Regions from separate parts of the Algoriphagus sp. UBA3586 genome, predicted to be linked through region 2. Evidence: riboswitches for the same ligand, from Rfam matches in the RefSeq annotation. Region 2 holds a riboswitch; the other holds the start of a gene.
What was found. Region 2 has a riboswitch for S-adenosylmethionine ahead of B2906_RS10330 (trans-sulfuration enzyme family protein). Riboswitches for the same ligand answer to the same signal wherever they lie in the genome.
Positions count from the first base shown of each region.

Region 1: linked by a shared signal. The riboswitch ahead of B2906_RS04560 (O-acetylhomoserine aminocarboxypropyltransferase/cysteine synthase family protein) and the one ahead of B2906_RS10330 (trans-sulfuration enzyme family protein) in region 2 are both predicted to bind S-adenosylmethionine.

Region 1 covers NZ_DFMT01000016.1:10,260-18,306, reverse strand. Annotated here, with positions in the region: gene B2906_RS04580 (M20 family metallo-hydrolase) at 1-1,070, shown strand, start outside; gene argH (argininosuccinate lyase) at 1,166-2,500, shown strand; gene B2906_RS04570 (SulP family inorganic anion transporter) at 2,593-4,134, shown strand; gene can (carbonate dehydratase) at 4,131-4,784, shown strand; SAM riboswitch class I at 4,868-4,981, shown strand; gene B2906_RS04560 (O-acetylhomoserine aminocarboxypropyltransferase/cysteine synthase family protein) at 5,124-6,425, shown strand; gene B2906_RS04555 (homoserine O-acetyltransferase family protein) at 6,433-7,485, shown strand; gene B2906_RS04550 (DUF2147 domain-containing protein) at 7,644-8,047, opposite strand, start outside.
Region 2 covers NZ_DFMT01000031.1:15,419-23,465, forward strand. Annotated here, with positions in the region: gene B2906_RS10300 (dienelactone hydrolase family protein) at 1-149, shown strand, start outside; gene B2906_RS10305 (hypothetical protein) at 189-926, opposite strand; gene B2906_RS10310 (M14 family metallopeptidase) at 1,020-3,728, opposite strand; gene B2906_RS10315 (ribose-phosphate pyrophosphokinase) at 3,972-4,898, shown strand; gene B2906_RS10320 (50S ribosomal protein L25/general stress protein Ctc) at 4,923-5,498, shown strand; gene pth (aminoacyl-tRNA hydrolase) at 5,569-6,129, shown strand; SAM riboswitch class I at 6,187-6,292, shown strand; gene B2906_RS10330 (trans-sulfuration enzyme family protein) at 6,382-7,557, shown strand; gene B2906_RS10335 (CBS domain-containing protein) at 7,596-8,047, opposite strand, start outside.

The sequences.
Region 1 (8,047 bases), on a different contig from region 2:
TCGTTCAGGATTGCATTCAGTTGCTAAAAGATTTAATAGCTACACCTTCCTATAGCAAGCAAGAGGAAGATACTGCTACATTGCTTAGCCGCTTTTTCATCAAAAAGGAAATAGAATTTGAAAGAAAGTATAACAACATAATGGCTTATGCCAATGGGTTTGATCCTGATAAACCCACTATTTGGCTTAATTCCCACCACGATACTGTTAGACCAAACGCAGGATATACCAAGGATCCATTTTCTCCCATTATTGAAGATGGTAAACTTTTTGGCTTAGGATCAAATGATGCGGGAGGGCCTTTAGTAAGCATAATTGCCTGCTTTCTTCATTTTGTGGGAAAAGAGATGCCATTTAATATTCTATTGATAGCATCTGCAGAAGAAGAGATTTCAGGTAAAAATGGAATAGAATCTCTAGTCCCTATCTTACCAGAAGCTGAATTGGCTATAGTCGGTGAACCAACATTGATGAAAATGGCAATTGCCGAAAAGGGCCTGATGGTAATTGATGCAACTGTGAAAGGGAAATCAGGACATGCAGCAAGAGAAGAAGGTATCAATGCTATTTATTTAGCGGTCAATGATTTGCAGAAAATCAGGGACTTCAGGTTCAAAAGAACTTCCAAATTTCTTGGTAAGTCTAAAGTCTCAGCAACTATCATTCATTCCGGTACACAGCATAATGTTGTCCCCGATACTTGCGAATATACACTCGATGTGAGAGTTACTGATGCTTATACTTTAGAAGAGGCATTGGAAGAATTAAAGGAGAATCTCAATGCAGAACTCAAGCCTAGATCTCTCCGACTTCAAAGCTCTAAGGTTCCTCAAAAACATCCCATACTGACAGTTGGAATCAAACTAGGTATGGACACCTACGGCAGCCCAACGCTTTCAGATCAGGCCTTAATCCCCTATCCTTCCATCAAAATTGGACCTGGGGATTCTGCTAGATCTCACACCGCTGATGAATTTATTTACATACAAGAGATTGAAAAGGGAATCTTGGATTATATCCTGATTTTAGAAAAATACGCAGAATTAAAAACATCCAATTTGTCAAACTGAACTAATCATTGAAACATCTTTCCAATCCTTAATCGTATGGGCATAATTGGAAATTTATTTAAAATTGATTGACAAATACATCAAACCATAAGCACATGAAAATTTGGCAAAAAGCCACTGGAAGCAAAAAAGAAGTAGAATCCTTTACCATTGGAAGAGATCCTGAATTTGATAGTATCCTCGCTCCTTTTGATGTTTTGGGATCTATGGCACACGCTGCTATGCTCCAGAAAATTGGACTTTTGACTGAGGAAGAAAATACCACGCTTCAGCAGGGACTTAAAGAAATATATTTTGAGATCGAGAAAGGTAAATTCAAAATTGAAGCCGGAGTTGAAGATGTTCATTCTCAGGTAGAATTTTTATTGACTGAGCGCTATGGTGATGTAGGAAAAAAGCTACATTCAGGGAGAAGCCGAAACGATCAGGTTTTGGTGGATTTGAAACTATACTATAGGGCTGCTATCCGGGATTTGGTCGAGGCGAGCGCTGAATTATCTGAGCTTTTACTTTCCCTTTCTAAAAAGCATCAATCCGATTTAATGCCTGGCTACACTCATACGCAACTGGCTATGCCTTCCAGCTTTGGTTTATGGTTTAGTTCATTTGCTGAAGGTATCAGTGAGGACTTGAGTTTGATGAAAGCAGCATTTGATCTGTGCAATAAAAACCCTTTAGGCTCTGCAGCAGGTTATGGTTCGAGTTTTCCCTTAGACCGAACTATGACTTCAGAGCTATTGGGATTTGCGGACCTTCATCACAATGTGATCAATGCTCAAAACAGTCGCGGAAAAACTGAAAGAACCTTAGCCTTTGCTATGGCAGGTATGGCAGGAACTTTAAACCGCATGGCTGATGATGTGTGTATTTTTATGAATCAGCATTTTGGTTTTATTTCCTTTCCGGATGATTTGACAACAGGATCCAGTATCATGCCCCATAAAAAGAACCCGGATGTTTTTGAACTCATTCGCGCTAAAACCAATCAAATTCAGGCCGTTCCCAATACTGTTTCCCTCCTACTGACCAACTCTACCACCGGTTATCATCGGGATTTACAGCTATTAAAAGAGGAGATTTTTCCTGCAATAGCTTCACTTCAATCCTGTCTGGAAATGACTACCTTCATGCTGAAGTCCATTAAAGTTCAATCAGGAATTTTGAAAGATGAATTCTATAAGCATTTGTTTTCTGTAGAGGTAGTCAATGATTTAGTGTTGAAAGGAATGCCTTTCAGAGATGCTTATAAAAAAGTAGGCTTGGATATAGAAAAAGGAGATTTTAGCCCTGATCAAAACTCACTAAATCATGTTCATGAAGGGAGTATCGGGAATTTGAATCTGACCGAGATTCAAGAGAAAAATGAAAAAGCAGTAGCACAATTTAACTTTGAAAAAATAGACGAAGCATACAAGAAACTTTTGTCGTAGTGTGACAGAATATTTGTTAGGGTTTTTCTTTTTTTAGTAAAATTTATTTTTGTTATAAAGAAAATTTATAAACTTTAGACAAACCCATCACCATGAAAACCAATTATTTTGGTTCCACCCTTTCCGCTGATTTAAAAGCCAGTTTGGTCGTCTTTCTGGTTGCATTACCCTTATGTTTAGGTATAGCTGTAGCCAGTGGAGCCCCCCCTATGTCTGGTTTGATTGCCGGAATTATTGGAGGTATTGTGGTGGGTTCATTGTCTGGATCTCATGTCAGTGTCAGTGGTCCCGCAGCAGGATTGACTGTGATCGTTTTAGATGCAATTTCATCTTTGGGTACCTTCGAACTTTTTCTTGCAGCAGTAGTAATGGCAGGGTTAATCCAGCTGATTTTGGGATTTTTAAAGGCTGGAGTTTTAGGATATTATTTTCCCCACTCAGTAATCAAAGGAATGCTAACCGCTATTGGCTTAATTTTGATCCTAAAGCAAATTCCACATGCATTAGGCTGGGACAAAGATTTAATGGGAGATCTTGCTTTTCGTCAAATGGATGAGCAAAATACATTTTCAGAAATCTGGTATGCCATACAATATTTCAGTCCCGGAGCGATTCCAATTGTTCTAGTTGCTTTGGGACTAATTATCTTTTTTGAGAAGCCTAAGATCAAAAACCATAAAATTTTCGGTTTAGTACCTGGAGCCTTGTGGGCTGTAATAGCAGGGATTTTAATCAATCAGTTATATGGAATAATTAGGCCATCATGGAAATTAGATGAAGAGCACTTAGTATCTATACCGGATGTAGATCAACTTTCAGATTTGAGTAGTTTGGTCACCTTTCCTGATTTTGGAATGATAGGCTCACTTGATTTCTGGCTTATAGCAGTAACAGTAGCTGTGATCGCTAGTATAGAAACTCTTTTAAGCTTGGAGGCAGGTGATAAAATGGACCCACAAAAAAGGCTTTCCCCTTCTTCCCGAGAGCTTGTTGCACAAGGTGCAGGTAATACCCTTTCAGGATTAATAGGTGGTCTTCCTGTGACAGCTGTGATTGTACGTACTACTGCCAATATTACCTCAGGGGCTAAAACAAAGCTTTCTGCCATTTGCCATGGGATACTTTTGCTAGTATTAGTCATTGGTATCGCCGAATTACTTAATTTGATACCCTTAAGCTGTTTGGCTGCTGTACTTTTCTTTGTTGGATATAAACTGGCAAAGCCATCAGTCTTTGTTCACGAGTATGAAAAAGGCATGAATCAGTTTATTCCATTTATGGTCACCATCAGTGCCATCCTCTTTACCGATTTGCTAATAGGCATCGGGATTGGGATGATATTTGGAATCTTTTTCGTTATTCGAACCAATTATCAAAAGTCAGTTTCAGTGACTGAATTGGATGGAATGTATTTGGTTAAGCTGCAAAAGGACGTTTCATTTCTGAATAAAGCCCCTTTGATGAGGCATTTGGCTGAAATTCCAAATGGAAGTGATGTCGTCTTAAATGCTACAAGGGCCAGATTTATAGATCATGATATACAGGAGGTTTTAAATGATTTCATTGAGACTTCTACTGATAAAAATATCACCATTACCATTGAAGGATTTAATTATAAATTGAAAGAATCATGAACCAGTACGAGAAACTCTTATTACAAAATAAAGCTTGGTCCGAAGAAAAGACAGAGTTGGATCATGAATACTTTTCAAGAAATGCTACTCAGCAAAGGCCCAAGTTCCTATGGATTGGATGCTCTGACAGCCGAGTTCCTGCCAATGAAATCACGGGAACAGACCCTGGAGAAATTTTCGTGCATAGAAATATTGCCAATATGGTAGTGCACACTGATCTAAATTTGCTTTCAGTTCTTCAATATGCCGTTGAGGTCCTTCAGGTGGAACACATCATTGTATGCGGACATTATGGATGCGGAGGTGTGGAAGCGGCAATTTCAAATTTTCACCTTGGATTGATCAATAAGTGGTTGAGAAATATAAAGGAAGTCTATTTCAATAATCAAGAAGAACTTGATTCCATTGAGGACCATAGTGAAAAAGTAAATAAGTTGGTTGAATACAATGTAATCGAACAATGCCAAGATTTGATTAAAACCTCCATCGTACAAAGAGCATGGATGGAAAGGAAGGCACCTGAGATTCATGGTTGGGCCTATGGGTTAAAGGATGGATTGGTGAAGGAGTTAATCAATATTAAACCTGATTTTGAAAACATTAATCCTATTTTCCGTTACAATCAAGATCAATTGAAACACTTACATTAATTTGATTCGAATTGAGGAATCTCTTTGAATTCTGAGATTCTTCATTTTTATTTGCATCATCCTTTCACTTTTTAAGGTGCTAGGATTTATAAAGAAGAGGTAAGAGACAGGCTCTATGACCCTCTGGCAACCTTCCGTAACGTCGGAAAGGTGCCAATTCCTGCCGATTGAGAAGGTCTCAATTGGAACTATAAATTCTCTGCAATATGATTAAAGGATATTCCCCCCTACTTCAGGTTACTTCCCTTTTTTCTTTCAGAGCATTTATGCTTTAAGGATTCTGCTTTGCCTAATCCTGGATTACAGTTTTTATTTAAAACCCTTTAAACCCTATTACTTATGTCTACTTACAGATTTGAGACCCTTCAGCTTCATGCTGGACAAGAACCTGACCCTTCAACGAATGCAAGGGCCGTCCCTATTTATCAAACCACCTCATACACCTTCAATTCCGCAGAGCATGGAGCCAATCTATTTGGGTTGAAAGAATTTGGAAACATCTACACCAGGATTATGAATCCTACCACCGATGTTTTTGAAAAAAGATTGGCAGCTCTGGAAGGTGGTGTTGCAGCTGTAGCTACTGCATCAGGCCAGGCAGCACAATTTCTTGCATTGAATAATATTCTGCAGGCAGGTGAAAACTTCGTTTCGACTTCTTTCTTATATGGTGGAACTTACAATCAATTTAAAGTTGCTTTCAAAAGAATTGGGATAGAAGCAAGATTTGCAAAAGGAGATAACCCTGAGGCTTTTGAAAAACTAATAGATCAAAAGACCAAGGCAATTTACTTGGAAACAATTGGTAATCCTGAATTTAATATTCCTGATTTTGATGCAATCGCGGCAGTTGCCAAAAAACATGATATCCCTCTAATAGTAGATAATACTTTCGGAGCTGGAGGTTATTTATTTAATCCAATTGCTCACGGCGCCAATGTGGTTACTTCCTCTGCTACCAAATGGATTGGTGGGCATGGAACCTCCATTGGAGGAATCATTGTGGATGCTGGCAACTATAACTGGGGGAATGGCAAGTTTCCTCAATTCTCCGAGCCATCAGAAGGTTATCATGGATTGAATTTCTGGGAAGTATTTGGAGAAAATAATCCACTGGGACTTCCCAATATAGCATTTGCCATTAGGGCAAGAGTAGAAGGCCTCCGGGATTTCGGACCGGCATTAAGCCCATTTAATTCATTCTTGTTATTACAAGGTTTGGAGACACTTTCCCTGAGAGTACAAAGAACTGTAGATAATGCTCTAGCATTGGCAAAATGGCTTGAATCTCACCCAAAAGTTCAGAAAGTAAATTACCCCGGTCTTGAATCTTCTCCCTATCATCAGCTAGCAAAGAAATATCTGAAAAATGGCTATGGAGGTGTTTTGAGCTTTGAAATTAAAGGAAATAAAGAGCAGACATCTGCTGTAATCAATTCTCTGAAATTGATCTCTCACCTAGCGAATGTAGGTGATGCAAAGACCTTAATAATCCAACCTTCAGCCACTACGCATCAGCAACTTTCTGAGGAGGAACAAAAAGCTGCGGGAGTTACTCCTACCCTGTTGAGAATCTCATTGGGAATAGAGCACATCGAAGATATCAAGTCGGACCTTCAACAAGCCTTTGATTCGATTTAATTAAAAAATGAACCTTACTAGTCAATACGCATCGATTACCATGTCTTTGGAATTATTTCAGTCTACCAAACCCCTGGCTTTAGAGTCAGGGGAATATCTTTCGGAGTTTGAGCTTGCTTACACAACCTACGGCAATTTGAATTCAGACAAATCTAATGTAGTCTGGGTGGTTCATGCATTAACAGGAGACTCCAATGTGACTGATTGGTGGAGTGGGCTTATCGGGGAAGATAAATTCTTTGATCCTTCAGACCATTTCATAATCTGCGCCAACTTATTGGGTTCAAATTACGGTTCAACCAATCCCTTAAGCATCAACCCACAAAGCAGAGAACCCTATTATTATGAGTTTCCTCACATTACTCCAAGAGATTTAGCTAATTCTCTGGAAAGGCTTAGAAGTCATCTCAAGCTTGAAAAAATTCACACCTTAATCGGTGGTTCCTTGGGAGGACAGGTAGCTTTGGAATGGGCTTATTCTTTAGGAAATAAGCTTGAAAACTTAGTAGTTTTGGCTTCTACAGCCAAATCTTCTCCTTGGGTGATCGGATTTAATGAAACTCAAAGAATGGCTATAGAATCAGACTGTACCTGGGGAGAAAAAAGTGAATTTGCAGGTCTCAAAGGTCTGGAAACGGCTCGTGCGATTGCAATGCTGAGTTATAGGCATCCCTCTGATTTGCAGAAAAAGCAATTGGATAATGATCACAGACTAGATCACTTTAAAGCCTCTTCTTACCTCCGCTATCAAGGTCAAAAACTAGCTAAAAGATTTAACGCTTTGTCCTATTGGGTTCTTTCCAAGAGTATGGATAGTCAAGACTTGGGGAGAGGCAGAGGAGGTTTGGAATCCGCTTTGCAAAAAATCGAAGCAAGGGTTTTGACTGTTGGGGTAAATAGTGATTTGCTGTTTTTACCGGAAGAATCCCAGTTTATCTCCAAACATGTTAAACGCGGGACCTATAAGGAAATTCAATCAACAGCCGGCCATGATGCTTTTTTGATTGAGTTTGATCAATTGAGTTATTTGCTTCAGTCTTTCTACTTGGAGAAAAATTAGGCTTCGACTCCGCTCAGCCTGACAGGAATCAGAATCTGTCATTGATAGCTAGACCAAAGGATAATTCTCAGGAATATTGCTAAGTAGGGCTTCGATTCCGCTCAACCTGACAGAAATTGCGACTTTATATTGAACGAGGAGTCGAGGGATCCTCGACTCTACTTCTTTTGATTTAATTCTTTTACTCTAGTCCACTCCACGGTTCTATCAATCCAAGAAAAGCCCATGTATCCTTTCACCTCTAAAACATCTTTTGATTTCATCCTGATTTCGCAAGAATAGGTATTCCCTGATTTTGGGTCATAAATCTTTCCTCCCTTCCAAATTCCGTCCTCGTAAGATAAACCTTCCAAGATTGTTAAGCCCATCAAAGGCCTTTGCTGGAGTTTTTTATCATCATTTTCCACATCCTTTGCAGGCTGACCATTTTTTATAGGCTCTTTTAGCCAAGATATTTTTCCTAAAAATGAACCATCTTTTTCCATGATATCTACTTTGGCTGTTTTCTCAGTATTATACCAAGTGCCCAGGATTTCATCTCTACTTTGTCCGAATGAAGAAA
Region 2 (8,047 bases):
TGCAGCAGGCAGACAAGAAGTTGACTTACAAAATCTTTCCGGCAGTTCATGGCTTTTCAAACCCAAGCAATCCAAAATATGATCCCGAAGCAAGTAGAGAAGCTTATGAAATGGCTATTACTTACTTGAAAAACAAATTTCAGGGATAATTGAAATGAAAGAATAGGCAGAGTTAAGCAACACTTTGCCTATTCTTCATCAAAACCCGGTCTGATAAACTGATCCAAGTTCGGAAATTCCTTCTCCAATAACTTTCTGCTTTTTTCCAGAAGCGCCAAGATTTCCACGATTCTATCTTGATCCTCTTGCATCTGATTTAACAAATGGATCCATGCCTGCATGCTTCTTTCTATTGCGATTTTGGTGATTTTTGCTGTTCCATTATAGGATTTTTCTGACTCTGGATACTCATCCCAAAAATCTTCCTGTTTCTCCTTGAGTGCTCTGCTACTTTTTACATGGATAAAAAATAAGTACCAATGTATCACCTCTACAGCCTCACTTAAGGCTATGACTTTATCCTCAGCTTCAGAAATAGTAATCAGGCCTAACTCCCCTTTTTCCTCCAGCTTAGAAATAAATGCTTTGAAACTATCCGATTCCAACCAGGCTCTAGCCGTTTTCAGATAGCTATTAGTTATTTGATATAGGGGTTCTTCCCCAACTTTATACTCTTCTTCTTCCTCCTCTTCCAAGGGTATCTCCTCTTCTATTTCATCCAAATTTATCCCGAACTCTTCAGCTGTATTTTTGAGTAAATCAATTGTTTCTTGAAAACTTTGAGAAAGATTCTCCCAAAACTCCTCAGGTTCGGAATTGCTCGTGTTTTCTGTTTTTTCATAGACTCTACAGCGGGAAGTAAAAGAGCAACGTTCACACCATCGATCACACCAATTATATATGCCAGGTATAAAATTCGAATCCATCTCTTAATTTTTTCTTTTAAGATAAAAAATGAATTTCAAAAAATAAGGCCATACCGAAAATCGATATGGCCTTCTTAAGAATTTTTGGATTAATTACTTGTATAGACCGTTGAAAAGCATCTTAAATGTTCCATGGGATTGAGCTCTGAAAGTTATCTCAGGACCGAAAGCATAGAGCTTTCCTTTCCCAATTTTAGCCTCAAATGCTGTCACTCCATTTTTCAGATAGGATTGACCCCAAGCCCAACCACTTCTCAGTGGTTCTTCTTCTCCAAACCAAGCAATAGCTTTTACTCCTTGGTTTGCCGCTTCAGGATCTAATCTGAAGACAGGAGACCTATTAAACATGATGTAGGACTTCTCTCCCATTCCATAATTGATCGGCTGGCTATTATCCACATGCATTTCCAAGACAGAACCCGGGATATAATATTTTTCCCCTGATAGTGGAGTTTCCTTCCCATCTGATCCCATCTCTACCAAGGCATCAGAAACTGGAAGACCTAAATGAAAAGCCAATTCCGTAGCTGAACCTACAGTCAAGACTTCTCCTCCGTTTTCCAAGAAAGCTTTAATCTGTGGTAAGGATTTTTCAGCTGAGAAATTCCCAAGCATGTGGTGGTATTGAGGATCAATTTCAGAAGAATCCGGCTGAGATCTGCCACCACCTCTGCTTCCTACAGAAGGTATGCCCGGACCGATAAATAATAGCACATCATACTTGTCTTTAAGATTGCCCTGATCAATTTCAAGAGGGAAGACTTGCTTATAATCAAAATGGAATTGCTCCAACATCCATCTAACCCAACCGGAAGGCATTGAACCCCCATAATAATCGTATAGCCCAATTCTAGCAGGCTTGATTTCTGTCGCTCCTTTAGGCATGGACGCTGGCTTGGCATAGACTCCATATTCTTGAGCTGCTTTTTCCAAAATCTTTTTACCTCCCGAACCAACATAAAAGGATCCCGCAGGCAAACCATTTACTTCCTGCTGTGTCCTGTACACTTTTACTTTTGCCTTCAGCAAATCATTGACTGCCATGAATGCATTATTCCCTTTGATATCGATTAGATAACCAGATCCATTTGCTAGCGGCTTGGCTGGCGGAGTTTGAATTTGTCCGTAAGGGACTTGCTCAAATGGCCCATCAAAGTCTTGCATGATCCTATCAATCTCCGAACCCATCTGAAATGCCAATGTCCAACCAGCAGCATCATAAGGCCTAATTGGAGGACCTCCAGGATACAGGAAGTCATTTGGATGATCTTGTGGCTCAAACATATCTAAAACATGCGGTCTAAAGGCCTGATCCGTCTTTACAATATAAGAGCCAGCAGGGTAGGATTTCCCATTCACTGAAAAATCAGCAGTTGCCTTTTCGACTCTTATTCCTGATTTAATCAATGCATTTAAAAACTTAATGGCAGTAGGAAAATCGGCCTGGTCTGCCGGAAGAATATAGCCATAAGGATCTTTTCTGGCAGGATCCTGATATACTTGTTCATAAAATTCAACCGGCAAGCCAGATCTCCAACCTGTAGGCCTTTTTGCTTTGCCTTCTTTTCTGGCTTTTTCAAAAGCGTCTTCTATGGCCTGTGCGTTTTTTGGATATAAAGTCCAAGTATCTTTTTGACCTTTCTCAATGGATCTTCTGCCCATCAGATAAATATTTCTCAAAAGTTCATCACCATGTCTAACAGCATGATTTAGAATCGCATAATTCAAGGACACTGAATACTCTATGGAAGACTTAAAATGCCATTCTCTAGGCGTAATTGGGTAAGGTGTTCCGTTATTTGGAATTAGCCTTTCAGGCACCAGAGGAACCTCAGATGGTGTAGGGTTTCCAATAATTTCAGTCAAAATTCCGATTTGATTATGATAGTAAGGGGTAGTTCTCAAACCACCATTCCACCAAGTAGAGAACACTGATCCATCCAATCTGGTATATCCTGGTCTGTCTTCCTGATGCAAACGATTAATCATAGCAGCCCCCAGAGCATCTAAGCTGGTAATAATTAGCGGATCAAAAACATGGTTGAAAGGATCTCGGTAAGGTGGTCCTGCTACGACTGTCCCTGCAGGACCTGACTGATGGTGATTGTAAATAATTTGAGGAATCCATTCCACATATTGCTGAAGTGACATATTAGTCGCCTCAGACATATTATTCATGTAAAAATCACGGTTATTGTCATGCCCTACATATTTTTGATAGAGAACAGGTATGTTCTGATCTCTTTTTGTTGGGTCTTCTTTTCTCATATACCAATCCGACATGATTTCCATTCCATCAGGGTTGGCATGCACCAAAAGAATAATCACTTCATCCAAAATTTTGAGAGTTTCCTCATCATTTCTGGATGCTAGTTCATAGAGTGTTTGAATTAATTGATGGGGGCCCACCACCTCATTGGCATGAAGTCCACCATCGATCCAAACCACGGGCTTACCATCTGAGATTAATGCTTCAGCTTCCTCTCTGGTAATTTCAGCATGAGCAAGTTTTTGAGAAATTTCTTTATACCTGGCAAGCTGAGGAAAATTCTTTGGAGCTGTAACAATAAGCATGGGTTGCTCTCTGCCAAATTCCGTTTTTCCAATACTTGTCATTTGCACTCGATCAGAGGCATCTGCTACTTTTTTAAAATAGGCTTCTGTTTGGCTGAAATTTGCCAATTTGTAATCGTCCCCGATTTCAAAGCCAAAATGTGATTTGGGAGTTGGGACCTGCTGGGCATGAACTTGAATGATCAAGAATGAAAACAGCAAACCCCAAAGGGTAATTTTACTTCTCATAAATTTCAGATTGGTGGACAATGTATTTTGCTCTAAAATAAGATTAAAAAGAGAGCTACTCAGGAGAAAGTCGCTCATTCGTCTAATTTTTACAGGATCGGAGTTTAAGAGAGATTACCTTCCGCCCCACTTATCAAAATAATATTCGGATTAAAGCTATCCCAACTTCCCAACCCATCAAAAATTATTACTTTTGCAATGAAATCCTTATCAAAACTTCCTCCTTAAAACCAAGACTTCATGATATCTGAGGTAAAAATATTTGCAGGGTCCAACACTCAAAATCTCGCTGAAAAAATCGCCAAGAATTATGGTAAAAAACTGGGAGACATCACGCTCTCCAAATTTAGCGATGGGGAAATGTCCCCAAGCTTTAATGAGTCAATTCGAGGTTGTACCGTCTTTGTCATCCAAAGCACCACTCCTCCGAGCGATAATATCCTAGAGCTTTGTTTGATGATAGACGCTGCCAAAAGAGCAAGTGCTTACAAGGTGGTGGCAGTGATCCCTTACTTCGGGTATGCAAGGCAAGACAGAAAAGATAGGCCAAGAGTTTCTATTGCTGCCAAGTTGATTGCAAATATGCTTACCTCGGCTGGAGCTGACAGAATTGTGACTTGCGATCTGCATGCCGGTCAAATTCAGGGATTTTTTGATATACCATTGGATCATTTGAATGGATCAGCTATCTTTGCACCCTATTTGAGCATGCTCAACCTTCCGGATATGATTTTCGCAGCTCCGGATATGGGCGGTGTAGCCAGAGCAAGGGCTTATGCCAAGCATTTTGAAGTAGAAATGGTAGTCTGTGATAAGCACAGAAAAAGAGCCAACGAGATTGCCTCTATGCAGGTAATCGGGGATGTAGAAGGAAAGGATGTGATTTTGGTAGATGATTTGGTTGATACAGCGGGAACGCTTTGTAAGGCCGGAGAAATCATCATGGCAAAAGGAGCTAAATCTGTGAGAGCCATTGTAACACATGGTGTCCTGTCAGGAAAAGCTTATGAAAACATCGAGAATTCTGTTTTGGATGAATTGGTAATCACTGATACCATTCCTTTGAAGCAAAAATCATCCAAAATCAGAGTACTGACAGTAGCAGACCTATTCGCCAAAGCAATTCATGCAGTGACAGGTAATACTTCCATCAGTTCTTTATTTATCTAAGAACCAATTTTAAATAAAATACATATGAAAACGATTGAGATTATAGGGTTTAAAAGAGCAAATCTCGACAATCAAAGTTTGAATGAGATCAGAGAATCAGGTAACGTACCTTGTGTGGTTTACGGACCAGGTATCCCTGAGCAAATTCACTTCTACAGTCCGATTATCCTTTTCCGTGACTTGATTTACACTCCGGAAGTTCACTTGGTAGAGTTAAATATCGAAGGTACTATCGTAAAGGCAGTATTGAAAGATGCTCAATTCCACCCAGTAAGTGATGCATTGCTTCACGTAGACTTCATGGCTTACACTGAAGACAGAGATATCAAATTTGAAATCCCTGTGAAAGTTGTAGGAAGCTCTCCAGGCTTAGCGAAAGGGGGTAAATTGGAAATGAAAACCAGATCTTTGAAAGTAAAAGGTTTGGCAAACAACTTCCCTGATTTCATTGAAGTTGATATTTCCAACTTGGATCTTGGAAAATCATTCAAAGTGAGTGAATTGAAGCCAGAAGGATTTGAAATCCTTACCAGCCCAAATGTTTCTGTAGTTACCATCGGTATCCCAAGAGCATTGAGAGGCAAGAAAGGCGAAGAATAATTCATAGAGCATTTCTTAAAATCCTGCCCCTCAAAGGCAGGATTTTTTATTTTTAAGCCAAATTTGAATCATGAAATATCTAATAGTAGGCTTGGGCAACATAGGCCCTGAATATGAGCTGACTCGACATAATATTGGATTTCTGACAATAGATCGACTGGCGGATCAATACGATGCCAAATGGGAAAGTGGCCGGCTCGCATTTAAGTCCGAATTCAAACACAAAGGACGAACAATCCATCTTATCAAACCCACTACTTACATGAATCTCAGTGGTAAGGCAGTAAACTATTGGATGAAGGAGCTCTCAATTCCCAAAGAAAATATTCTGGTCTTAGTCGATGAGGTAGCGATTCCTTTTGGGAAACTCAGAATGAGAGCCAAAGGAAGTGCTGCAGGTCATAATGGTTTGAAAAATATTGAAGCTTTGACCGGAGGACAGGATTATCCTAGGCTTAGAATGGGTATAGGTGACGATTTCCCGAAAGGACGTCAGGCTGACTATGTGTTAGGCAAATTCAAGCAGGAAGAATTTGATCAACTTCCGGAAATCATGGATAAGGCCATTGACATGGTTTTGGGTTTTTGTACCATTGGAATAGCCCAAACTATGACCCAATACAATGATTGATTTTTTTATTTGGATTTGAATGCCCTACCCTATTTATTTGTAGCACTTCAGGCAACTGATTTATAAAGAAGAGGCGAGAGACTAGGCTCTGAGACCCTCTGGCAACCATCCCGATTAATTCAGGAAAGGTGCCAAATCCTACCCGAAGCGGGAACTATAAATTGGCATTAACTCATCCTTATTCCTTTTTAGTTCGAATCTGACTCGGGTAGATCTATCGGTTTACTGAAAAACCTTAAATCTATTTAGACTATGAGTCAACATTTCGAGACCAATTCCATCAGGATCAACCCTTCCAAGTCCAATCAAAAGGAACATTCCTCTCCTATTTATTTGACTTCCAGCTTTACTTTCGATTCTGCAGAGGAAGCAAGAGCAACATTTGCAGACGAAATTGAGGGCAATATTTACTCCAGATATGCCAACCCTAACTCCTCAGACTTGATTGAAAAAGTCTGCGCTGCTGAAGGCACGGAGGATGGAATAGCAACCGCTTCCGGGATGGCAGCCATGTTTGGAAGTATAGCATCACTTTTACAGCAAGGCGATCATGTGTTAGCTGCCCGATCTCTTTTTGGGTCAACCCACCAGTTATTGACGAGAGTGTTCCCGAAATGGGGAATTACCTCTACCTACGGAGATATCTCGGATTATTTGAATTGGGAAAAGCTTGTACAACCCAATACCAAAATGCTATTCATAGAAACTCCATCCAATCCAGGACTGGAGATTATTGACTTGGAATGGGCTGGAAATTTTGCTAAAGCACATAATCTAATTTTAGTAGTCGACAATTGTTTTGCAACTCCCTATCTCCAACAGCCAGCCAAGTGGGGGGCACATATAGTTACCCATTCAGCTACGAAGTATATAGATGGACAGGGAAGAGTTTTGGGAGGCCTAATACTTGGTACACAGGATTTAATCAAGGAGGTTCAATTTTTCACGCGTCACACTGGACCAGCCATATCTCCTTTCAATGCCTGGATACTATCCAAAAGCATGGAAACATTGGGAGTTAGAATGGATAGACATTGCAGCAATGCGCTAAAAGTTGCTAAATACTTTGAAGGTAATTCCCAACTCAATGCAGTAAAATACCCGTTCTTAAAATCTCATCCTCAATATGATTTGGCAGTAAAGCAAATGAGTCAAGGTGGAGGAATCATCACTTTAGACCTTAAGGGAGGAGGAGAAAGAGCCCAAGGCTTTATCGATGAACTGAAAATGATTTCAGTTACTGCCAATTTGGGAGACAGCAGAAGCATCATCACCCATCCTGCGTCTACCACCCACAGCAAGCTTTCGGAGGAGGAGAGAGAAAGAGTGGGTATAAGCAATGGATTGATTCGCCTTTCTGTTGGATTAGAGCATCACGAAGATATTATTGCTGATGTAGAAAGAGCCTTGGATCTTAGTAGAAAGTAAAAATAAAAAGGTTGTCTCTCGACAACCTTTTTACATATCTACCAGGTTGTATATTTGAGTTTAGGAAAAGCACGAATCACATCTGAAAGACTTATTTGACCTATTAACCTTCCATCCTTCAAAACAGGAAATCTTCTAATTTTTAGTTCTAAAAATTTTCCTGCAGCATCAAATAATGATAAATCAGGAGTTAGGGTAATCACATCTCGGGTCATATACTCACTTACCTTTCCGGGAAACCCAGGGGTATTGGTATATTTTCCTTTGATTATTTCCCGAAGACAGTCCACCTCAGATATAATTCCAACCAGAGCTCCAGACTCATCGACCACAGGCGCTCCGGAAATTTTTTTCTTAGTCAAAACTTCCATTACCTTATCAATGGTGTCATTCGGCCCGAATGTCACAAGATTGGTACTCATATGATCTTTAACCAAAATCTGATCAATAGGAGACTTCTTTGGTTCTACTTCCCTTACTCCTTGAAAAC